Regions from separate parts of the Shewanella goraebulensis genome, predicted to be linked through region 3. Evidence: predicted binding sites of a transcription regulator. Region 3 holds the regulator's gene; each other region holds the start of a gene.

Region 1 (8,145 bases), 1.4 Mb from region 3:
CGACCAATGAGCTTATCGCTCATGGCCGTGATGCTGACGAAATTGCAAAAATCATCGGTGCAGATGGCATTATCTTCCAAGATTTAACTGATTTGGTCGATGCTGTAGGAATGGAAAACCCTGATATTAAGCGTTTTGAAACCTCAGTATTCGATGGTCAATACATCACCAATGATGTTGACCAAGCCTACTTAGATCACTTAACACAGTTACGTAACGATGATGCTAAAGCGAACAGCAAAGACATCGGCACTAACTTAGAAATGCACAACGTCTGTCATCCTTAATTTGATGTGACGTCATTGCATTTGAAAAGCCAGCGAAAGCTGGCTTTTTTGTATCTGAAACCCAATCAAACATTTATGATATAAGATTAAATACAACCTGTTTTTACATAGTTACCCCACAAGATTGTGGTTTAGGAGAAGGGCTTAATGTCTAAAATTGAATTTACTGCAGAGCAGCGTGAAATGATGGTGCATAAAATCCAAACCTATTTTGAAGATGAACTCGATCAAGATTTAGGTCAGTTTGATGCCGAATTTCTATTGGATTTCTTTGCCAGTAATATTGGGGCGCACTTTTATAACCGTGGCTTACATGATGCAAGAGCAATATTCGAAGCACGTATCGAAACCATTGATGAAGATATATACGGTATTGAGAAAGATATAAAATAGCTATTCAAATAAATCAGTCATTTACTATTTGTACGACAAACTATTTACATTGTGCTTTTCCTCCCCTAGGTTAGTTAAAGGAACTCAATCTTAAAAGATTCAAAATGGAGAAAAGCAATGTCTCAGCCACAAAGAAATGATATCCCTCAAGAAGCATTTGATTGGTACGACGAATATGCCCACGGCGGTATGGACCGTCGAACCTTCATGAAGAAGCTGGGTACCTTAGTCGCAGTAGGTTACTCCATGAGCGTTCTGACTTCTGCATTACTACCTAATTATGCGTTAGCAGAGCAAGTATCTTTTAATGATGCCGATATCAAAGCCACCTACGAGACATTTGATTCACCACAAGGGCATGGAAAAGGCCAAGGCTACTTGGTGGTTCCTGTAAATCAAGCTGAAGGCGAAGTAGCTCCTCTGCCAGTTGTATTAGTTATTCACGAAAATCGTGGCTTAAACCCTTATGTGAAAGATGTGGCGCGTCGTTTAGCAAAAGCTGGTTTTATTGCATTTGCGCCAGATGCTTTATATCCATTAGGTGGCTATCCTGGTAATGACGATGAAGGCCGCGCAATGCAGCGTTCGATGGACAGAGATAAAATTCAGCAAGATTTTGTCGCTGCGGCTAAATTTTTAAAATCTCATGGTAACAGTAACGGAAAATTAGGCGCAGTAGGTTTTTGTTTTGGTGGTTACATCGTTAACTACCTTGCTGCAGTCGAATCTGACTTGCTTAGCGCTGGCGTGCCTTTTTATGGAACACCCGCTAAGAAAGAACTTCGTGAAAATATTAAAGCATCTTTGATGGTACAACTTGGTGAAGAAGATGAGCGGGTTAATAAATCATGGCCTGATTACGAAGCTGATTTAAATCGTTATAAAGTACCTTATCAGATGCATATGTATAAAGGCGCCAAGCATGGTTTTCATAATGACTCGACAGGCCGTTATGATGAAGCCAACGCCAAACTTGCATGGGATCGTACCATTAACTTTTTTACAGAGAAATTAAGTTAACGACCCTTCATTGATGACGTCACTATAACAGGAAGCTTCGGCTTCCTTTTTTAATGCAAAATTTTTGAACGAGTGGTTTGTTTAGCTCATTTTCATGTGACGACTCATCACTTGTTAAGGTTAAGAGACTAATAGGTGGTGAAATTACTCATTTAAGTTAACCCTGAAAATATCAAGTTACTGAATTTATTATTAAATAATAGTGGCCTTATAATTGCTTTAATCAAGTGCTCAAATTATTACATAAAGTGCATTACAGAAAATGCATTACAGAGAGTACATTACAGAGAGTACATTACAGAGAGTACATTACAGAGAGTACATTGCAGAAAGTACATTGTATTAAACGGTAAGCGCAAAGCCGCAAGCTTAACGCTAGCACTAGGTTCAACACTAAACATAAGGGATTACGATGATAAACAAACTCGCAAAGTTTCTAAAAGAGTATAAATCACTGCTCATTTTTATCGCGCTAATGAGCGTATTCAGAAGTGCAGTCGCTGATTGGTATACCGTGCCTACAGGCTCAATGAAGCCAAGTATATTAATCGGTGACAGAATTCTTGCAAACAAAATGGCTTATGATGTTCGCATTCCTTTTACTCATTTTTCCTTATATAAAACAGGCGATCCAGTTCGCGGTGATATCATTATTTTTGACTCCGAAGCTGCTGGAAATAGATTGGTAAAGCGTGTTGTTGGAGTTCCTGGTGACACAGTTTCGCTAAACAACAATCAACTAGTGATCAATAATCAAAGTATTAGCTATCAAGATGATTTAGATGTCACCGCTAAAGCTGTTCAAAAGCTTGAATTCGATACTGAGCAAGAAAGCCAAATAACAAGCAGCCATGATTTGCAGGATAAGATTGAAGATTTACTTGGCGTGGAGCATTCAATAAGAGTCAATAAATTTGGATCAAAACGCGCTAACTTTAACGAGGTGACAGTGCCACCCGGGTATTATCTTGTATTGGGTGATAATCGGGATAACAGTGCTGATTCACGTGTGATTGGGTTTGTGCCTCGCAATGAAATCATTGGACGCACAAAGCGTGTTGTGATGTCTTTTAATTATGAAAATTACTATTTACCGAGGCAAGATAGGTTTTTCCATTCCCTTGTCAGTGGCTAAAAGAGGCTAAAAGAGGCTAAATAGTCGCTAAAGCAGTTTACTATTTGTTGACCAATTAATTCAAAATAAGCCACTCATTAATGAGTGGTTTATTTTTTTATTTTCACTGAACTTAAGCCTACCAACTTTTATTTAACTTGTTTTATATCAATAAAATAAATCAGATGTTTTATAATTAAAGCCTTACAATCTTAATGCTAATTTTACATTCAATTAAAAGGACATTGCATGTCGACAGTTACTCAACAGCAAATCGGAGTGATTGCATTAGTCGTTGACGATTATGATGACGCTATTGCCTTCTACACTCAAAAACTACAGTTTACCTTGGTCGAAGATACCGATTTAGGTGGCGGAAAACGTTGGGTGTTAGTGTCACCGCCAAATGGCAATGGCACCAAGTTGCTATTAGCCCAAGCCAGCAATGAAACTCAAAAGCTGTCGGTGGGTAATCAAACTGGAGGTCGGGTATTTTTGTTTCTTCAAACTAACGACTTTTGGCGTGACTATAAGTTAATGCTGGCCAATGAAGTGGTATTCAATGAGGAACCTAGGATAGAAGAATATGGCACTGTCGTGGTTTTCCAAGATTTATACGGCAATAAATGGGACTTACTTCAGTTGAATTCGTAAGTTGAATAAGCATGTTGAATAAGCCTGTTTAATAAAGCGATAACAGTGGTATTTTAAGCTGCGTTAAATGCAGTGATGAAGTTTAATTATTCGTTTATTGAGGTAATGAATGGGAATGGTGATTGCTTTTATTTTATGGGCTGTGACAGTGGTTTTTTCTGCTATCACTATTGGGGTTATTCATCTGTGCAATAAAAAAGCTAAGCAGCGAGAGGTTAACAGCAAGTACATGCTTCATATTGCCATAAGCTCAATACCATTGTGGTTGTTGATTTTCTATTTCCCTGTTAATGATTATACATCTCATAATGATCTCGATGTTCTGATAATGGTATGGTCAAGCAAAACTGCACTGACGATATTGAGTCCTGCAGTCACCGCTATTGTTATTTTAATGGGGCGTACTATGAATGCGCAGCGTGAATGATTAATAGCAAACACATAGCCTATTATTACATAGAACCAAAGACAAAATTCGCTCTGGTTGCGGGTTTAAATAGCAGGCATAAAAAAAGCAGTGTTAACACTGCTTTTTTGATCAAAATTTATAGAGCTTTGTTGCCACTTTTAGGCTGAATAAACTCAATCAAGTTTAATCAAAAAGTGCTAGTCAGCATATCGACTAACTCAGTTTCAGTGGTTGGCATTTTAGCAAGTTCAACCATTTCTGGTGAACCACCATTTAACATGTAAGCACTTGTGGTCAAATGATCATGATGAAACCATTTCCCGTTTACGCAGACGTCTGTGTAACACTTCTCACATTGCTTCAATTCCATAACGGGCTCCTGAGCTCAATATTTGCGATAACTAAACCTATCCCAAGAATTCGTTAACAATGATGATCTGGATCAACTTTATTTCAGCTTTAATGATGGGAACTTAGATGAAACGTTTGTTTTTGGCGGTATAAAAAGTCAATTGTATGGCAATAGGGGCGATTTTATATTCTTTGTTTTTCGGTTATGAAAATTAACTACAAAAATAGCCTAATTAAATACTGAACAGCTAGATATAGAAGCCTTTAATTGTTATTTAAACTCGCTCAGGTGTTATTTATTGCCAGTTCTTTTTAAATCTAATTTCAGTGAATATTTACTGTTAATAATAACTGTAATTATATACAGTAGGAGCCATATTATTTAAAATACAGTGTTAAGAGCGCTTCCCAATCTAGATGGTTAGACTTGAATGATTCTATATATTGCCGAGAAACCAAGCTTAGGCCGAGCCATAGCTGATGTATTGCCAAAGCCACACAAAAAAGGTGATGGTTACATTATGACCGCCAACGGTGATTGTGTTTCATGGTGTGTGGGACATTTATTAGAGCAAGCCGAACCCGATGCTTACGATCCAGCTTACAAGTCTTGGCAGCTAGCTCACCTTCCAATTGTGCCTGAACAATGGAAATTGAAGCCGAAATCAAAAACACGTTCGCAATTGTCTACCTTGAAGAAACTGATTAAGCAGGCTTCGAGCTTGGTTAACGCTGGCGACCCCGACAGAGAAGGGCAGTTGCTGGTGGATGAAGTCATTTCTCATTCAGGGGTAAAAGCCGATAAGATTGCTCAAACTCAACGCCTGCTGATCAGTGATTTAAATCCTTCGGCAGTAAAAAGAGCGCTTGGCCAAATGCGAACCAATAAAGAGTTTGTGCCACTTTCAACCTCTGCATTAGCTCGTAGCCGAGCTGATTGGTTATATGGCATGAATATGACCCGCGCTTATACCATTCAGGGTAAAAAGGTGGGCTATCAAGGGGTATTATCGGTTGGACGAGTCCAAACCCCTGTACTTGGGTTAGTCGTGAGGCGTGATGAAGAAATCGCGAACTTCGTTCCTAAACCTTTTTATGAAGTGTTAGCGCATTTATTAACTGAGCAAAATGAATCATTCACTGCTAAGTGGAAACCCAGTGAAGCGTGTCAGCCATATATGGATGAAGAAGGGCGGGTACTGGCAAAAGGCCTAGCTGAAAATGTTGTTGGTCGCATTAGCAATCAATCCGCTGAAGTGACCCAAATCGAAGCTAAGAGTAAACGCCAAAATCCACCGCTGCCATACAGTTTATCGGCATTACAAATTGATGCGGCTAAACGATTCGGTATGAGTGCTAAAGAAGTATTGGATATATGCCAAAGCTTGTACGAACGTCATAAATTGATTACTTATCCTCGCTCAGATAGTCGTTACTTACCGGTTGAGCAACATGGTTTAGCACCGCATGTGATTAATGCAATCACTAAAAACGATCCCTCTTTAACGGCAAAAGCAGATGCACCAAATGCTAAGCTTAAATCTAAAGCTTGGGATGATAAAAAAGTTGATGCTCACCACGCAATTGTACCCACTGAAAAGGTCAGTAATTTAGCTAATCTGTCATCAAAAGAAGCCAAGTTATATTCCCATATTGCTAGACAATACTTAGCGCAGTTTTACGCTGCATATTTATATGACGAAACACTGGTTGAAGTCACTATTGAGGGCGGTTTATTCACTACCAAAGCTAAACAAGAAACCTCACTGGGCTGGAAACAGCTTTTTGCATCAGGCAGTTCTAGTAGTAATAGTTCTAGTCGCAATAACTACAGCAATAATGGTGTTAATACCAAAAAAGAAGATGATGATGAGTTAGCAACCCTGCCTGCGCTAGTAAAGGGACAGCAATTACAAAGCCTAAATGGAGAGCTCGTTGAAAAAATAACTCAACCACCAAAGCATTTTACCGATGCCACATTATTAGGGGCAATGACCGGAATTAACCGTTATGTCACCAATGCAGATGTGAAAAAAATCCTCAAAGATACCGATGGATTAGGCACTGAAGCCACACGTGCAGGTATCATTGAGTTGCTATTCAAGCGTGGCTATTTACAGCGCCAAGGCAAGGCGATTGTAGCAACGGCTGTGGGAAGCGGTTTGGTGAACTCATTGCCCGAATCTGCTACAACGCCAGATATGACAGCGCTGTGGGAAAGTAGCCTAGATGCCATAAGTCAAAAGCAATTACGTTACGATGCGTTTATGACACCATTAATCACTCAACTGAATGAACTGATAACTCAAGCTGCTAATCGATTACCCAATGCCTTATCTGGGGTAACGGGTCCTGGTTATAAAAAGCGTCGCTCAGGTTCAAAAGGCGGTTATAAACGTAAATCATCTACCAGCACCTCCAAGGGGACTGCTAAATCAGCAAGAAACACCAAAAGCCGCAGCGCTAAGTAATTTATTGGTTGAGATTGGTTGATACATTTTACTGAATTGTGTTGCGATTTTGTTTGTTTTAGGTAATCTAGCGCGTCAGGAAATTGCTATGTTATTTAAATCATTAGGAAGTTTATGAATATCAAGGATGTTATTACCCCTTCTTCGCTTTTAAAAGCGATACCATTTTTATTGCTCATCGTTGCTGTGTTTAACTCTTACTACATCGTCATTGAAGGCCATGTTGGTGTGGTAAAACGCTTCGGAGAAGCAAAAGATCAGCAAAACCCGGGCCTACATTTTAAAATTCCTTTTATTGAAACAGTAGAAGTGATTGAAGTCCGAACCCGTAAAAATGCGGAAAAAATGGCCTCAAGCACTAAAGAACAGATGCCAGTCACCATTGAAGTATCGGTTAACTGGACGGTTAATAAAGAAGCCGCATTAGAACTTTTTAAAAGCTACGGTGGTTTGAGTCAATTTGAGCAGCGTATTTTAGACCCTCGATTCCGCTCAGCAACAAAAGATACGATTCCTCAGTTTGAAGCTGAACAATTGATTCAAGACAGAGCCAGTGCTATTCAAGGTATCGAACGTCGACTATCTGAAGAAATGGCTGATTTTCCGGTTGTCGTTGATAACATTCAAATTGAAAATATTATCTTGCCGCAAAAGTACATTAACTCTATTGAAATTAAGCAAACTGAGAAAAACTTAGCTGCGGCAGAAGAGCATAAACTTGAAAGACAGCGCCTAGAAGCATTACGCGCAGTGAACACGGCTGATGCTAAAGCAAAAGGTATTTTAAAGATTGCTGAAGCAGAGGCTCAGTCTATTTTATTAAGAGGTAAGGCTGAAGCTCAAGCGATTGAGGCTAAAGCCAAGGCGCTTAAAAACAACCCGTTAATCGTCACCTTAACTGAAGCGCAAGCATGGGACGGAAAATTACCGACTACCATGATGGGTGAAGGTGTGATGCCAATAATGGATATTCGCGAGAATCAGGCTAACTAGTTCTTAATGACTGATTCAAGTTTTCTCGATTAACCGTGAAGCGCAATAGCAATATTGCGCTTTTTTATTGTTGTTTATTGAGTACATAGTTTATTCAATATAAAGTTCGTTAATTTTTACTACTTTCGCTAATCTGTGAGCTTAAATAAATCGTTTATCTTGGGCTGAAAGGGTTAATGGATAATGGATAAATTGGGAATGCAGCAATATTATCGTAATCGAGTAATAGGGATTAAAAATTCAGCTTCAGTTGTTGCTGTTACTACACTTGTAGCGCTAATACTTGCTATTACATTGATAGGCTCAGCAAAACCTTCTTTGGCTGAAAGTGCTCTAGTTCAGGCTGACAATAGTGTTATCTCAACAGGTATTTGGCACGAAAATTTTGATGAGCAAAGTTTAGATAAGTGGTCATATATTTTACATCCTCAAGGTATTAGCATTCGGCCAAAA
Region 2 (8,145 bases), 130 kb from region 3:
AGTTTGTTGCTGTTAATCCCTTTTCTTTACAGCTACTTTTGGGCATATAAAAGCTCATCAGCAAAAGGCATATACCCTATTGGATTGATGCTACTTACCGCCAGTGTTGCAGCGCCATTTACTAGTGGCGCAATTTCATTTTTCAGTTTTGCCGCCTTTTTTATTGGATTTTTCTATTCGCTGCGCACTGCGGCATTAAGCTTTATTGTCATATCAGCTTGGCTATGGGCGCTCGATTACCTGGTTGGTTATCAAGGCTATTACTTCCCACTCTACGGAATGTTAATCGTATTCATTGTCGGTGTTTTTGGTGTCATCGAACATAATAGTGAACGCTTTAGGCGTCAGCAGCGCCAATCAAAAGATGAAATAGCCAGTCTTGCTACCGCATTGGAACGTGAACGTATAGCCCGTGATTTACACGACATTATGGGTCACAACTTGTCCTCTATTGCCCTTAAAGCCCAACTGGCAGAAAAGCTTGTGGAAACTGGCAATTTAGCCTTAGCTCAAGAGCACCTGAGCCAACTAGCCAATATAGCCCGAGAAAGTCTAAGCCAAATTCGCCAAACTGTATCTGACTACAAACATAAAGGACTGGCCGATACACTTCAGCAATTAACCGAGCGACTACGTGAGCAAAGCATTGAAGTACAAGTGAGTGGTTCACTGCCAAATATGCCCAGCCTAATAGCGTCCCAATTAGGATTAATGCTCACTGAATTGGTCAACAACACGATTAAACATGGAAACGCGACACAATGTCTGTGGCAGTTTGAAACTACCAATGAACAATTAACTATAAACTTTAGCGACAATGCCGCCACTAAAGAAATCATTGAAGGCAATGGCCTTAAAGGCATTCGAGAGCGAGTGGAATTATTATCTGGTGAATTCAACTATGAAACGACTAATGGTTATCGGTTTATGATTTCACTGCCAATAACCACGAGCGAGATAAATGACGAGCAAGTAACACCCAACAAGGACGTGAATTAATGAGAATTTTGCTGGCTGAAGATCAAGCTATGGTGCGCGGTGCACTTTCAGCATTATTAACCCTCACTGACGACGCTGAGCTTGGGCAAGTAGAAGTCACTGAAGCTGAAGATGGCGCACAAGCCATGGCGCTACTGAAACAGCAATCATTTGATTTACTGCTGAGCGATATTGAAATGCCCCAACATACGGGGCTCGAGCTTGCCCAGTGGTTACAGGACTTTCAGTCAAAATCTGACCAAAAGACCAAGATAATTATTCTAACGACCTTTGGCCGCGCAGGTTATATCAAGCGAGCACTCAGCGCTGGGGTTGAAGGTTTTTTACTGAAAGATGCGCCAACCGAAAGCTTATTGTCCGCCATCAAGCAAGTGATGTCGGGTAAAAAAGTTATTGACCCTGAACTTGCGATCAGTGCCATTGGTGATATCGACCCACTAAATGATAAAGAGCGCAAAGCACTAAGGCTTGCCAGCGAAGGTTTATCCACCAGCGATATTGCCGCTCAGCTTTTTATTGCCGAGGGCACCCTGCGTAACTATCTGTCAGAAGCCATCAGTAAACTAAATGCTACAAATCGAATTGATGCTGCCCGTATTGCTAAGCAAAAAGGTTGGTTATAGAGTCGCTTAGCAGACAAAACGGTAATAATATTGCCTTGTTTTAAAACTCTGCTAAGATAAGCCATACATCTGTATATATTTACAGTACTATTGTCCCTAGCAGCCATCAACGCTGAATAGTGAGTTGTATAACTCTTTGGATAACTCTATTTAGCTATTTAAATACGGATTTAGCTAAACAGTACATAAAGGCGTCAACGATAATATAAAGGCATTGTGGATTTGCAACCATTGGATCAGGTTCCTATAACCGACTTAAAAGGCGTCGCTAAAAAAGTCGCCGAAAAGCTCGAAAAACTCGGTATTAAAACAGTGCAAGATGTACTGTTTCATTTACCTATGCGCTACGAAGACCGCACCCAAATCTACCCTATTGCCAGTTTATACCCTGCCATGTACGGCACTGTTGAAGCAGAAATCATTTCGACTCAAATCGTCCCCGGTCGTAGGCGCATGCTGACCTGCACCATTGCAGATGACAGTGGCATGCTGACGTTACGTTTTTTTAATTTTTCTGTCGCCCAACGTAACGGCATGCAAAACGGCGCGATTATCCGTGCCTATGGTGAAATTAAGCGCGGCAAGCGCCATTTCGAGATCATTCATCCAGAATACAAAATCATCAAAGAAGGTGAAAACCCTGCTTTGAGCGAGTCGCTTACGCCTATTTATCCATCCACTGAAGGCTTGAAACAAGCCAGCTGGATTAAGCTAACAGAACAAGCTTTGAGTAAACTAACCCAAGGCGGCCTTACCGAACTATTACCCAATGAATTGCAGCCTAATAACATGAGTATTGGCCGTGCGCTTCATCTTATCCACCGTCCACCTAACGATATCGAACAAGCAGATTTAGAACTCGGCATGCATCCAGCCCAGCAGCGGTTAGTACAAGAAGAATTGCTAGCCCATAACCTGAGTATGCTAAAGCTTCGCCAACGTAATAACCTTGATAAAGCAGTAATCTTGCCTGCTACAGGCCAATTACTTAATCCGTTTTTAAAAGCCTTACCTTTCAAGCCAACTGGCGCTCAGCAACGAGTGGGCACAGATATATCCCAAGATATTGAAAAGCCAACCCCAATGATGCGCCTAGTGCAAGGTGATGTAGGTTCAGGTAAAACGCTCGTTGCTGCACTTGCCGCGCTGCAAGCGATTGAAAATGGATATCAAGTTGCCATGATGGCGCCCACTGAATTATTGGCCGAGCAGCACGCAATAAATTTTGCCACTTGGTTTGAACCATTGGGCCTTAAAGTCGGCTGGCTTGCAGGTAAGTTAAAAGGTAAAGCAAGAACGCAGTCTCTAGCAGATATTGCTGACGGTAGTGCCCAAATGGTGGTTGGTACTCACGCTATATTTCAGGAGCAAGTTAGCTTTAATAAACTGGCGTTAATTATCATTGATGAGCAACACCGTTTTGGGGTTCACCAGCGTTTAGGATTACGTGAAAAAGGCGTTAGCCAGGGCTTTCATCCGCACCAATTGATCATGACAGCCACTCCAATACCACGCACCCTTGCGATGACAGCTTACGCTGACTTAGAAACCTCCGTGATTGATGAGTTACCACCAGGGCGAACACCCGTATCGACCGTCGCGGTCAGTGATAACCGCCGAGATCAGGTAATAGAGCGGGTAAAACAAGCGGCACTGAACGACAACCGACAAATTTATTGGGTCTGTACCTTAATTGAAGAGTCTGAAGTACTAGAGTGCCAAGCAGCTGAAGATACAGCAGAAGAGCTCAGTCGATTGCTGCCAGAACTTAAAATTGGCTTAGTACATGGGCGGATGAAAAGCGCCGAAAAGCAGCAAATAATGGCCCAATTTAAGGCAGGTGAGCTACATTTATTAGTGGCAACCACAGTGATTGAAGTTGGAGTAGATGTACCAAATGCCAGTTTAATGATTATCGAAAATCCTGAACGCTTAGGCTTGGCGCAATTGCATCAGCTACGTGGCCGAGTGGGCCGAGGCTCAATTGCCAGCCATTGTGTACTGCTCTATAAAGCGCCTTTATCGCAAACCGCGACTAAACGTTTAGGGGTATTACGAGAAAGCAGCGACGGCTTCGTGATTGCACAAAAAGATTTAGAAATTCGTGGCCCAGGTGAAGTGCTTGGTACCCGCCAAACCGGTCTTGCAGAAATGAAAATTGCCGACTTGGTTCGTGACCAGTATTTAATTGAGAACACCCAAAAATTAGCGGTACATGTCATGCAACAAGTACCAGATAATGTTGATGGCATCATTCACCGCTGGTTGGGTGATCGCCAACAATATGTACAAGCATAAATTATTGTTAACCTAAGTCTGTTATCACTAGACAAGTCTTAGGAATATTGCAGAATGAGATTTGAGCTTAAGGTTTAATCTATTTATCCCGTGTTCAGTTCCACTTTCGACGTTTAAAGCTAAGGAATAGAAATGCAAGTCAATCAAGAAGACAGAGCGACACCACAATCAGATAAAGCAAGTGGTAGCAATGCAGGCGTCATCGGAATCACTATAGCCGTATTATTAGCGGCGGCTGGTTATTTCTATTTCACTTCAGAGAAAGAACCTGAGGTGGTAGCACCAATTCCAGTTCAATTACCTGAACCTGTACCTGAACAGCCAATCGAGCAAGAGCCGATTGAAGAAGTGATTGTAGAACCTGAGGTTATTGAATCTGAAGTCATTCCTGCTGAGCCTGAAGTCGTCGTTGAGCCATTACCAGCACTGACTGAAAGTGATGATTTTGTTGAACAAAAAACCATTGAAATGGCTGATGGCATGAAAATCGATTCGATAATCCTTAAAAAGGATATCGCGCGTCAGTTTGTGGTATTTGTCGATAACATGGCTCAAGGCGAAGTTATTCGTAAAGCTAGCCCGTTAAAAGGTCCTAAAGACAGCTTTAGTGTAAGTGAGATTACTGATAAAACTTATCTAAACCCTGACAGTTACCATCGTTATGACTTATATGCAGACATGATTGCTGGCATGAATGACGAACAATTAGTTGCCACCTTTAAAGAGTTATCACCACTGTTCAATCAAGCATTTGATGAACTAGGTTACGGTGACATGAGCTTTGAAGACAGAATGCAAGATGCCTTCAAAATGATCTTAGCAGCGCCAATCATTGAAGATCCGATTGAGCTCTCTTCAATCAGTGTGAATTACCAGTTCGTCGACACTAAACTTGAAGCCTTACCTAATGTGCAAAAATTCATGGTCAGAATGGGCCCTGAAAACACCCGTAAGATTAAAGGCGCAGTGAGAAAGCTACAACAGCAACTGAAATAAGCCTTTAACGTAATTGCTTAATTTTTATCTCTATTGAGGTGTAAGCTTAAGGTTTGAATCGTTTAAAAATAGTGACATTCGTGTCGCTATTTTTTATTTTTGCTTGTAGTAAAAAACTTCATTAAATTGCTAATATTACGGTACAATCTCATAGCTACTTTAGAACGGCTAGTTAATAACGTTTCTAACTATCAAAGCACGAAAACTTAGCTCAGCGAGGGATCACTGAGCCATATCAGAGGCAATGTAGTGCAATTAGTATTTGATATTCTGTCGTGGGGCGCATGGTCTGTCGATTTTCAAGATAAAGAAAGTTGGCGCCAGTGGGATCCCAGCGCAACATCGTCATCAGACAATAAAACTTCCCCTGCATTAGCTCACGTTCCAGCGATGCAGCGCCGCCGTTTTAGCCGCTTGACTAAAATGATGCTCACTGCTGCCCATGATTGTCAGCCCGCGAACGATTGCCGCAGTGTGTTTGCCTCAAGACATGGCGAACTCACCCGCACGCTTGGTTTATTAAAAGATATTGTCGCTAAAGAAGCGCTATCCCCACTCGCCTTTAGTCAGTCGGTGCACAATACTGCCAGCGGCATTTACGGCATTGTCAGTGGCAATACCGCGCCATCAACTTCTATTGCCGCGGGTGAAGAGACTTTATCTCAAGCATTCATTGAAGCTTATGCGCAACTCGCAGAAAACCCTGCGCCTGTATTACTGGTGTTTGGCGATGACCCTGTGCCGCCTGTTTATAACCAATACACTCAAGAATTTGAACTACCGTTAGCATTAGGCTTGTATTTAGCGCCAGCCAATAATGATAACCAGCCAGCTATTGCGCAGTTGACCTTAAGCCAAACAGCCAGCGATAACGCGACAAGCAAAGCACTAAGTTTTGCAGAATTAATTAACGCAATTACTTGTCAAAAGGCACTATCAGGCCATTTATGTCATTGGCATTGGCAGCTATCAATGCCATCTGAACTTGGCGCACGGCTCTAATCAATGAGCCCAAACGATAACCTAATCCGTCCCAAGCCATTTCCTTATTTAACAGGCATGGCCTATATCCCACGCTGGATAGGCGGAGTTATGTGTTACGTGGTATTTGGTCTAGGTGGGTTGTTAAGCTCACTCACTGTATTGCCAGTATTACGTTTTTGGCCTGGCACGAAACAGCAGCGTATCGCTAGAGTGCAAAAAGCCGTTCACATCATGTTTAAAGGCTTTGTGTGGATGCTAACCTTCACAGGTTTAATAAAAGTACATAGCCAACATACCCAAGCATTAAGTCATGCCAAGGGGGTGATTGTGATAGCTAACCACCCCACTCTAATTGATGTGGTGGTATTAATTAGCTTGATACCCAATGCTGGATGTATTGTAAAACAAGCACTTTGGCGCAATCCCTTTATGCGCGGGGTATTGTCATCGGCGGGTTATATCCCTAATCGTGGCGCAGATTTACTGCTAAGTGACTGCCAACAAGTGCTAGATAGCCATACAAACTTGATCATTTTCCCTGAAGGCACACGTACAATCGTTGGTACTAAGATTAATCCTTTTGCCCGCGGCGCAGCTAACATAGCCATTCGCACTCGCACTGATATTGTGCCAGTGATGCTGCATGTGGATGTGGCAGGATTGACAAAGCAGCAACCTTGGTACGAACCACCAAGGCAAACTGTAAATATGTCAGTAGAAATCGGCGCAGCTTTTGACCACCTGAGGTATGATACAAGTCAAAGTAGTGACGCAAAAATGGCCCGTGTACTAACCAGAGAGTTAGAGCAGCTTTATTCGCAACAGATAACCGCTCTACCGCCGTTACCTAAAACGAACAACAAATAATTACAATCAGATAAATTAGAATATTAATATGAATCTACATAACGAAATTAAACAACTCATTATCGACTGTCTCGACTTAGAAGATGTCAGTATTGATGATATTGAAACCGATGCACCACTTTTTGGTGAAGGTCTGGGGTTAGACTCGATTGATGCGCTTGAATTAGGCTTGGCAATAAAAAAACAATTCGACATTAAAATCGAAGCAAACTCAGATGCCACTAAAGCACACTTTTTCAGTGTGGCTAGCTTAGCCAGCTTTATTGAATCTCAGCGTTCGTAGGAGTCATCATGCAAAATCGTGATCAAATCCTTGAGATGCTAACGCAAATTCTAGTCGATGAATTTGAAATCGACGCTGATGATATCAGTCTAGATGCTTCACTTTATGAGTCGCTAGATTTAGATAGCATCGATGCGGTAGATTTAGTCATTAAGCTACAGCAAATGACCGGCAAAAAAATTCAGCCTGAGCAGTTTAAAACCGTGCGTACGGTTGAAGATGTTGTTAATGCCATCGAAGGCCTAATGAAAGATTAATGGTGCTGCTACTGCAAATCGTCACCGCCATCGTCATTATCTGTTACCCGTTAGCAGTGTACTTTGGCCTGCAGTACCTTCCACCTGGCACCATAGCACTATTACTTTGTGGAATATTAATCGCTCGGTTAGTGCTAAATAAACAGCAGTTAAAAACCATGGCACTGCCTATATTGGTGGGTATTGGTTTAACCGCTGCTAGTTTTATTGCCAAACGTAATGATTGGCTGCTGTATTACCCAGTGGTGATTAACTTAACCATGCTTGGCTTGTTTAGTTACTCGCTAAAAAATGGCCCAAGCATGATAGAGCGCTTGGCCAAATTAAAAGAGCCTGATTTACCAGACTCAGCAATTCCATATTTAAATAATGTCACCCGACTTTGGTGCGGATTATTTATCATTAATGGCTCAGCTGCGTTTTACACTGCAGAATTTGCCACTTTGGAATTGTGGACACTTTATAATGGATTAATTGCCTATATCTTCATGGGTTTATTGCTCGGTGGAGAATGGATATACCGCAACTTTTGGTTGAAAAAACATGAATAACTTGCTGATAAATTGGCTCAATACAGGCCCTAAAACGCAACAACTGATTAGTTTCAATCATCATGACATCGTGACAGGCTCTCTGTTTACTGCTCATGTTGCCCATTTATTCGAGCAACTTAATGCCAGTCCTATTAAACGTTGGTTATTGGCAGCCGAGACCAGTGATTTATTTGCCGCTGGCATTTGTGCTGCGCTACTTGCAGGCAAACAAGTGGTATTACCGTCTAACACCCAAGGCGGCACATTAAATGAATTAAACCATGCTTACGATGGCATTATTGCCG
Region 3 (8,145 bases):
GGGGTTTTCCGTTAATGCCCAAGGTATCGCACAGCACGTCATAAAGCGGCACTAGCGCAAAACCAAAGCCGAACATACCGATAGAACCCAGTACGAGACCTATTAATAATTTACGGTTTGATTTTGTTGGCTGGCTCATATCACTTTACCTCTGGAGGTGTCGTGAATGAGTGATAAGGTGCTGGACTTGGGATGGTCCATTCTAGTCCTTCAGCGCCTTCCCAAGGTTTATCCGCAGCTTTCTCACCGCCTCGAACACACTTAATAACAACGGCTAAGAAGATAAGTTGTGATAAACCAAATGCAAACCCACCAATTGAGACAATTTGGTTAACATCAGCAAATTGAATCGCATAATCAGGAATACGACGCGGCATACCCGCAAGTCCTAAGAAGTGCATTGGGAAAAACAACACGTTGACTGAAATAGTGCTACACCAGAAATGCCAGCGGCCTAAGGTTTCGCTATACATGTGGCCTGTCCATTTCGGCAGCCAGTAATAAGCTGCGGCCATAATGGAGTACACTGCGCCCGTTACTAGTACGTAGTGGAAATGCGCCACAACAAAGTAAGTATCATGGTATTGGAAATCCGCAGGTGTAATCGCCAGCATTAATCCAGAGAATCCACCAATTGTGAACAGAATAATAAAGGCAACTGCAAACAACATTGGGGTTTCAAAGGTTATTGAGCCACGCCACATCGTCGCAACCCAGTTAAATACCTTAACCCCTGTGGGCACCGCAATGAGCATAGTGCAATACATGAAGAACAACTCGGCAAATACTGGCATGCCCGTGGTAAACATGTGATGCGCCCACACCAAGAAAGACAGAATCGCAATACTTGAGGTGGCGTAAACCATGGAGGAGTATCCGAATAGCTTTTTGCGGCTAAAGGTCGGCACAATCGCTGAGATAATACCGAATGAGGGTAAAATCATAATGTAAACTTCGGGGTGACCGAAGAACCAGAAAATGTGCTGGAACATGACGGGGTCGCCACCACCTGCAGCATCGAAGAAGCTGGTACCGAAGTATTTATCGGTTAATACCATGGTCACTGCGCCTGCAAGCACTGGCATCACCGCTATCAATAAGAATGCGGTAATTAACCAAGTCCATACGAACAGTGGCAACTTCATCCAAGTCATACCTGGTGCACGCATATTCACAATTGTCACGACCACGTTGATCGCGCCCATAATTGAGCTTATTCCCATAATGTGTACTGAGAATACAAATAGTGCAGTGGTATCAGGGCTGTAGGTCGTTGAGAGTGGAGCGTAGAACGTCCAACCAAAGTTAGGGCCGCCACCTTCCATAAATAACGAACTTAATAGAATGGCAAACGCGAATGGTAGGATCCAAAAACTCCAGTTATTCATTCGAGGCAGAGCCATATCCGGCGCACCAATCATCATAGGAATAAGCCAGTTAGCTAAGCCGGTAAAGGCTGGCATAACGGCACCAAATACCATGATAAGTCCGTGAACTGTGGTCATTTGGTTGAAAAAGTTTGGATCAACTAATTGTAAACCCGGCTGGAACAATTCGGCGCGGATAACCATCGCCATTGCACCGCCCGTGAGAAACATTAGAAAACTAAACCACAAATATAATGAGCCGATGTCTTTATGGTTAGTGGTTAAAATCCAGCGCATGATGCCTTTCGGCGCGCCATGATGGTGATCATCATGGCCATGGTCATCGTGAGAATGACCATCATGAGCTTCGGTTGTATCTTGTGTAATAGTGCTCATTTTAATCCCTTACTTTCCATGACCATCAACGTCAGAAGCCTGTACAGCATCTCCCGAGTCATTACCCCAAGCGTTACGCTCATAAGTAATCACTGCTGCGAGTTGTTGCGGTGTGAGTAGAGAACCAAATGCCTGCATTGCAGTACCAGCCTTGCCATTGACAACAACTTCAATGTGTCCTTCAACTGGTCCTGTAATAGCTGGGCTACCGATTAATGAAGGGAAAGCCCCCGGTAATCCTGTGCCTGCAGCCTGATGACATGCAGCGCAATTGGTCATATAGACTTGCTCGCCCATGGTCATGAGTTCATCCATGGTTAAATCATCTAGTACGACTTCAGCTTTAACTTCTTTCACAACTTCTGCAGCGGCTTCGGTTACGGCTTGTTCAACATTTTCAGGATTAATTTCAGCAGGAAGGGTCACAGGCGTTGCGGCTTGGTCAGTAGCGGAATCCGCTGAACTTGCCGCAGAACCGCCACCATTGATATCAGCGGCTTGCACTACATCGCCAGAGTCATTACCCCAAGCATTTCGCTCGTAGGTCACAACTGCAGCAATTTCAGTTGCAGTAAGCTGTTTAGCAAATGCCTGCATCGCAGTGCCTGATTTACCGTTAACCACAATATCAACATGATCGCTAACAGGCCCCTTAATCAGAGGGCTACCAATAAGAGATGGGAAAACACCAGGAAGACCAGCACCATTGGGTTGGTGACATGCGGCGCAAACGCCCATATAGACTTGCTCACCTTGAGCCATTAACTCATCATATGTGAGTGTTTGCGAAAGCGAGGCTTCTGCAGCAGCTTTAGCATCGACAGCTAGCTGCTTTTGGTCAAGTAACCATTGGTCATAATCGGCTTCAGAAAGTGCTTCGACCACAATAGGCATGAAGCCGTGATCTTTTCCGCACAACTCAGCACATTGGCCGCGGTAGGTGCCAACTTTATCAATGCGTGTCCATGCTTCATTAATGAAACCTGGATTAGCGTCTTTTTTAACCGCAAAAGCAGGCACCCACCATGAGTGAATAACGTCATCACTGGTCATTAAGAAACGCACTTTTCGATTGATTGGTAATACGAGCGGCTTATCAACTTCTAGCAAGTAAGTTTCAGTTTTTTCAGCAGAACCTTGGATTTGATCTGCTGGAGTTGAAAGCAAACTGAAGAACTCGACGTCTTCATTGAAATAGCTGTAATGCCACTTCCACTGAGAGCCGGTAACTTTAATGGTTAAATCTGCATCGCTAGGATCTTCCATAGCTATCAGAGTTTTAGTGGCAGGAATTGCCATACCGATAAGGATGATAAATGGCACGACAGTCCATGCTATTTCAACCTTGGTACTGTCATGAAAATCGGCAGGTTTAGCGCCTTTAGATTTTCTGTGATAGATCATCGAGTAAATCATGATCCCAAAGACCACAACACCAATCGCACAACAGATATATAGAATAATCATATGGAGGTCATAAACCCTACCACTGATTTCTGTCACACCTTGTGTCATGTTAAGCGGCATATCAGCCGCAGCAAGCGGCACTGCAAATAGCAGCACCATTAATCCATACAACAATCGCTTCACAAGACCACTCCTCTGCCAATTGCGATTTGCAATAACAACAAGGAAAAGTCACACAGTAATACTCTGCTCTATGCAAACTTCTCTAATTCCCGAAAAAGTTTGATCACTTCAAAGTACACGGTGGCTGCGAGTATCAATACTCGATTATTTTATTGGGTTATGGTGGCCACACTTGTACCTAATACTGAACTTTTCAATTCTTAAATTGACGCTTTTTATTCAAGGCTTTCTATACCGCATGGTACCAGCACAATCTTTACAGCGTTTTGTAGCTTCTTATCGTTTTACTAACTCAAGAGTGATAACAATTTGTTAGCCTCTTGTTAACTACATTACTTGGAGATTAAATATTGATCAAGATCACTTTATCATCTAATTTGCTGAAAAAAGGCGTAAAAAAAGCCCTTCACAGTAATGAAGGGCTTTTTTAAGAGAGATTAGTTTAGTGGAAAGCAGATAAATTTAACCGTGATGGTGCTGCTAAAGTATTGTCGCTCATATGTTCATCATGTAAGTGAGTATTTACATCTTCAATGATTACACCTTGTGCCAAAGCACTTTTAGCGACTAACTGAATGCGACGATTATCGCGAGCATCTAATGGTGTTGTCCATGTAATAACCGCACTGGAAGTACCACTTGTTAGTGCTTTTTCCATTGCCCAAAGTGTTTCAACTTCATCTTTGGTATGAACAAGCAATACTCGATCCATACGAACATTGGCATTGGCCAATATTTGCTTATAGCCAATATGTGGTGGATTAATTAATACAATCCAACGGCCTTGTTGGCTTAACACTGCTAACTGGCTGCATAACTGGGTTAGCTCAGTGATGCCTTGATTAGCACTTTGTTTGGTTTCAATACCTTGTTTAACAGGCGCTGTGGCTGATGTCATGTCTACCCACAAGCCAGGGTGACGTGGTGCATTACCTAATAATGTGTTCATAACCAACCTCCATTTCGGATAACGCCAACAGCAAGTCCTTCAATGGTGAGACTCTGGCAAGTTAAATCGACTTTTATCGGCGAATATTGTTCATTTTCTGCATGCAGATAAACAACATTGCCTTTCTTTTCAAAACGTTTAACGGTGACATCATCGTCAACACGAGCTACGACAACTTGTCCATTTTTGGCTTGCTGCATTTTGTGCACAGCCAATAAGTCACCTTCAATAATGCCAATATCTTTCATACTGTCGCCACGAACGCGTAGTAAGAAATTAGCATTAGGTTTGAACATTTCAGGATCGACTTGAAAGTACTGTTCAACATGTTCCATTGCGAGGATAGGTTCACCAGCCGCAACCTGACCGATAAGCGGTAATCCTTCTTCGACTTCCTCTTCTTCCTGAATCATGCGAATGCCGCGTGAAGTACCAGGAATAATTTCGATACAACCTTTTTTAGCAAGTGCTTTTAAATGCTCTTCAGCAGCATTAGCACTTTTAAAGCCTAATCTAGTGGCAATTTCTGCACGAGTTGGTGGCATACCTGTCTCGGCAATATTACATTTAATTAGTTCTAGAATTTCAGCTTGTCGTGGCGTTAAAGGTCTCATGTTGATTCCTGTTTTTTTATACAGTGACTGTCATTATATACAGTATCCTTGGTCGTGCAAGTATTAACCAATGAATTTTAAGGATGATACCGATTAAAGTTCATTTTTAACAGATTGGCAAAATTTAAATTTGTTTAAAAACAGTTATTTATATTGTTGCTGTTGGAGGGGGATTTATTTTGATTAAATTAACATTGATAAACAAATGATTCGGTTTTTTGTCGATACAGTATATTTATACAGTACTGATGTTCACTTTTGATAAGTATAAATAAGCGACTTATTTGCTTATATAATTAGCCTTAAAGGGATTTAGTTTGATGCTTAATTGTTAACTACATATACGCAGGTTAGTGAATCCCACCTAGATTCTGGTATCCTATGCGCAATAAATCGTTGTTGATAATGCGAATACTCATGCTAAAACCAGATTCTATCATTGCTAAATCGTTGCGTTGGATTCAGAAACTAATGGTACACAGTGTTGTTGTACCTCAAGATCCGTTCGCTGACTTAAACCTAGATCCTGAAAAACCAGTGGTCTATGTCATGAAGACAGAGTCGCTGAGTGATATCGCGGCACTAAATGAAATTACTGCAAAGTACAATCTACCTAGTCCTTATGAGCGTTTGGACATCGATGGGCTGAACACGCCAAGAATTGTGTGTGTTGAAGGCCGTAAACCCTTATTTGGCAAACGTCATAGTGGCGAGAAGTTTGTTGCTAACTTCACCAAATTACTCGACTTACACCAAAAGAATAAGCAGTTAGATATTCAATTGGTGCCAGTTAGCCTTTATTGGGGACGTATCCCGGGTAAAGAAGATGACACCATGACAGCTGCAGTATTTGAGCGTGAAAATCCGACTTGGCTACGCAAGTGGCTAATGATTTTATTTTTAGGTCGTCATAACTTTATTCAATTCTCAAATGCCATGTCTTTACGTTATATGGCCGATGAACACGGTACTGATGTCAGCATTGCTCACAAGTTAATTCGTGTTGCCCGCGTGCATTTCCGACGTCAACGTAAAGTGATGACGGGGCCACAGTTGCCTAACCGTCAAGCCATGTTTAACTCGTTACTCAAATCTGAATCGATCACCAAAGCGATTCAAGAAGAAGCAGCAAACAAGAAGATTTCTGAAGAAAAGGCGCGTGAAAAGGCCATTGAATATTTAGATGAAATCGCAGCTGACTACTCAGATAACCTGATTCGTATTGCAGAGCGCTTTTTAACTTGGTTATGGAACAAGTTATACAGCGGCATTAGCATTAAGAGTGCTGAGCAAGTTCGTAAACTGCATCATGATGGTCACGAAATTGTCTATGTGCCATGTCATCGTAGCCACATGGATTACTTATTACTATCTTATATCCTCTATTATCAAGGGATGGTTCCTCCGCACATTGCGGCTGGTATTAACTTGAACTTTTGGCCTGCAGGGCCGATGTTCCGCCGCGGTGGTGCCTTCTTTATCCGTCGTAGTTTTAACGGTAATAAGCTTTATACCGCAGTATTCAGAGAGTATTTAGATCAACTATTTGCCAAAGGCTATTCAGTTGAGTACTTCACTGAAGGTGGTCGTTCACGTACAGGCCGTTTGCTTGCGCCTAAAACTGGCATGTTAGCAATGACAGTGAACAGTGTACTACGAGGTATCGAGCGCCCTGTAACGCTGGTGCCAGTTTACTTAGGCTACGATCACGTGATGGAAGTATCGACTTATCACAAAGAATTAAGCGGTAAGAAAAAGCAAAAAGAATCGGTATGGCAGGTATTTGGTGCACTGCGTAAATTAGGTAACTTTGGCCAAGGTTATGTGAACTTTGGTGAGCCAATTAACGTGCAGCAATTCTTAAACCAGCAAGCACCTGATTGGCGCGAAGAAATTGCTCAAGATCCTGAGCAAAAACCAACTTGGTTAACCCCAGCGGTAAATACACTTGCCAATAAAGTGATGACTAACATTAATAGCGCTGCTGCGGCTAGTTCAGTCACACTAACCAGTATGGTGTTATTGGCTTCTGAGCAAAATGCGCTGGAGCGCGGTGAGCTTGAAAGACAGCTAGGTTTATATCTTAAGCTATTAAAAGAGGTGCCTTATACCGGTTATACCTCAGTGGCGGAAGGTAACCCTACTGAAGTGGTTGAACAATGTTTGTCGCTTAAAAAGTTCACTTCAACTAGCGATCAGCTTGGTGAAATTATTGCGATTGAAGAGCATGCTGTCATTGCAATGAGTTACTACCGTAATAACATTATTCACTTGATGGCCGTACCTTCGTTAATTGCTAGTTGTTTAGTGCAATACGAAGAACATAGCCGTGAGAAGATCCATAGCATCGTCAATGATTTTTACCCATTACTAAAAGCAGAATTGTTTATGGGGATTGAAGATTTACCAGCTTATGTAGATCATGTTTTAGACTTGTTTGTTGAGCAAGGGCTAATTACCGGAACAACTGAGTTTGAAGTCAATCAAGGTAATATTACCCAGTTAATGTTATTGTCTGAAACTGTCAGTGAGACATTACAACGTTACGCGATTATCTTTAATTTACTGGCTTACAAACCGGATATTGAACGTTCAGATCTAGAAAGCGCGAGCCACATGCTAGCTCAGCGTTTAGGTGCTTTACACGGAATTACTGCGCCAGAGTTTTATGATAAAAAACTCTACAATAATTTGAGTGTAAAATTAAAAGAATTAGGGCACTTATCGGGTAGTGACAATCAATTTGCTGTCATCCGAATCCGCGATCATGCCAATGGTATGTTGCGACTATCTGTTCGTAAAACCATAGTCGACAGTGTGACTATGGAACATGGGTAACGAATAACTTTATGAGTTCAACACAAACGCAGCCGAAAAATAAATCTTTGTTAGGCGGCGCAATGATTATTGCTGGTACCACGGTCGGTGCTGGCATGTTTTCCCTTCCTGTCGTCAGTGCCGGTATGTGGTTTGGCTACTCAATCGCAGTACTGATAGGTATTTGGTTTTGTATGTTGGTGTCTGGCTTAATGTTGCTTGAGACTAACTTACACTTTAAACCAGGTGATAGTTTTGACACCTTAACCAAAGTTACCTTAGGCCAGTTTTGGCGTATTGTTAACGGCCTGTCGATTACCTTCGTGCTTTATATTCTCACCTACGCCTACATCAGTGGCGGTGGTTCAATCGTAAACCATACGCTTTCCGGTATGGGAATCCATTTGCCACA

The links. Region 3 encodes LexA, which represses DNA repair genes until DNA is damaged. Its sites were predicted from a motif close to TACTGTATNNNNATACAGTA; they were not measured.
Region 1: the regulator LexA is predicted to act here: its motif matches at 4,578-4,597, upstream of QPX86_RS13540 (DNA topoisomerase III).
Region 2: the regulator LexA is predicted to act here: its motif matches at 1,690-1,709, upstream of recG (ATP-dependent DNA helicase RecG).

Annotation. Positions count from the first base shown of each region.
Region 1 covers NZ_CP126972.1:3,209,495-3,217,639, reverse strand. The annotation lists gene purF (amidophosphoribosyltransferase) at 1-287, shown strand, start outside; gene QPX86_RS13570 (DUF2164 domain-containing protein) at 435-680, shown strand; gene QPX86_RS13565 (dienelactone hydrolase family protein) at 798-1,700, shown strand; gene lepB (signal peptidase I) at 2,113-2,835, shown strand; gene QPX86_RS13555 (VOC family protein) at 3,064-3,468, shown strand; gene QPX86_RS13550 (hypothetical protein) at 3,578-3,895, shown strand; gene QPX86_RS13545 (hypothetical protein) at 4,065-4,247, opposite strand; gene QPX86_RS13540 (DNA topoisomerase III) at 4,660-6,699, shown strand; gene QPX86_RS13535 (prohibitin family protein) at 6,814-7,692, shown strand; gene QPX86_RS13530 (heparin lyase I family protein) at 7,876-8,145, shown strand, end outside.
Region 2 covers NZ_CP126972.1:4,511,875-4,520,019, forward strand. The annotation lists gene QPX86_RS18925 (sensor histidine kinase) at 1-999, shown strand, start outside; gene QPX86_RS18930 (response regulator transcription factor) at 999-1,622, shown strand; gene recG (ATP-dependent DNA helicase RecG) at 1,845-3,920, shown strand; gene QPX86_RS18940 (DUF3014 domain-containing protein) at 4,053-4,916, shown strand; gene QPX86_RS18945 (beta-ketoacyl synthase chain length factor) at 5,166-5,918, shown strand; gene QPX86_RS18950 (lysophospholipid acyltransferase family protein) at 5,922-6,767, shown strand; gene QPX86_RS18955 (phosphopantetheine-binding protein) at 6,796-7,050, shown strand; gene QPX86_RS18960 (acyl carrier protein) at 7,059-7,307, shown strand; gene QPX86_RS18965 (COG4648 family protein) at 7,307-7,858, shown strand; gene QPX86_RS18970 (AMP-binding protein) at 7,851-8,145, shown strand, end outside.
Region 3 covers NZ_CP126972.1:4,645,775-4,653,919, reverse strand. The annotation lists gene QPX86_RS19610 (cytochrome c oxidase assembly protein) at 1-139, opposite strand, end outside; gene ctaD (cytochrome c oxidase subunit I) at 141-1,763, opposite strand; gene coxB (cytochrome c oxidase subunit II) at 1,773-3,353, opposite strand; gene QPX86_RS19595 (cell division inhibitor SulA) at 3,796-4,302, opposite strand; gene lexA (transcriptional repressor LexA) at 4,299-4,916, opposite strand; gene plsB (glycerol-3-phosphate 1-O-acyltransferase PlsB) at 5,334-7,754, shown strand; gene mtr (tryptophan permease) at 7,766-8,145, shown strand, end outside.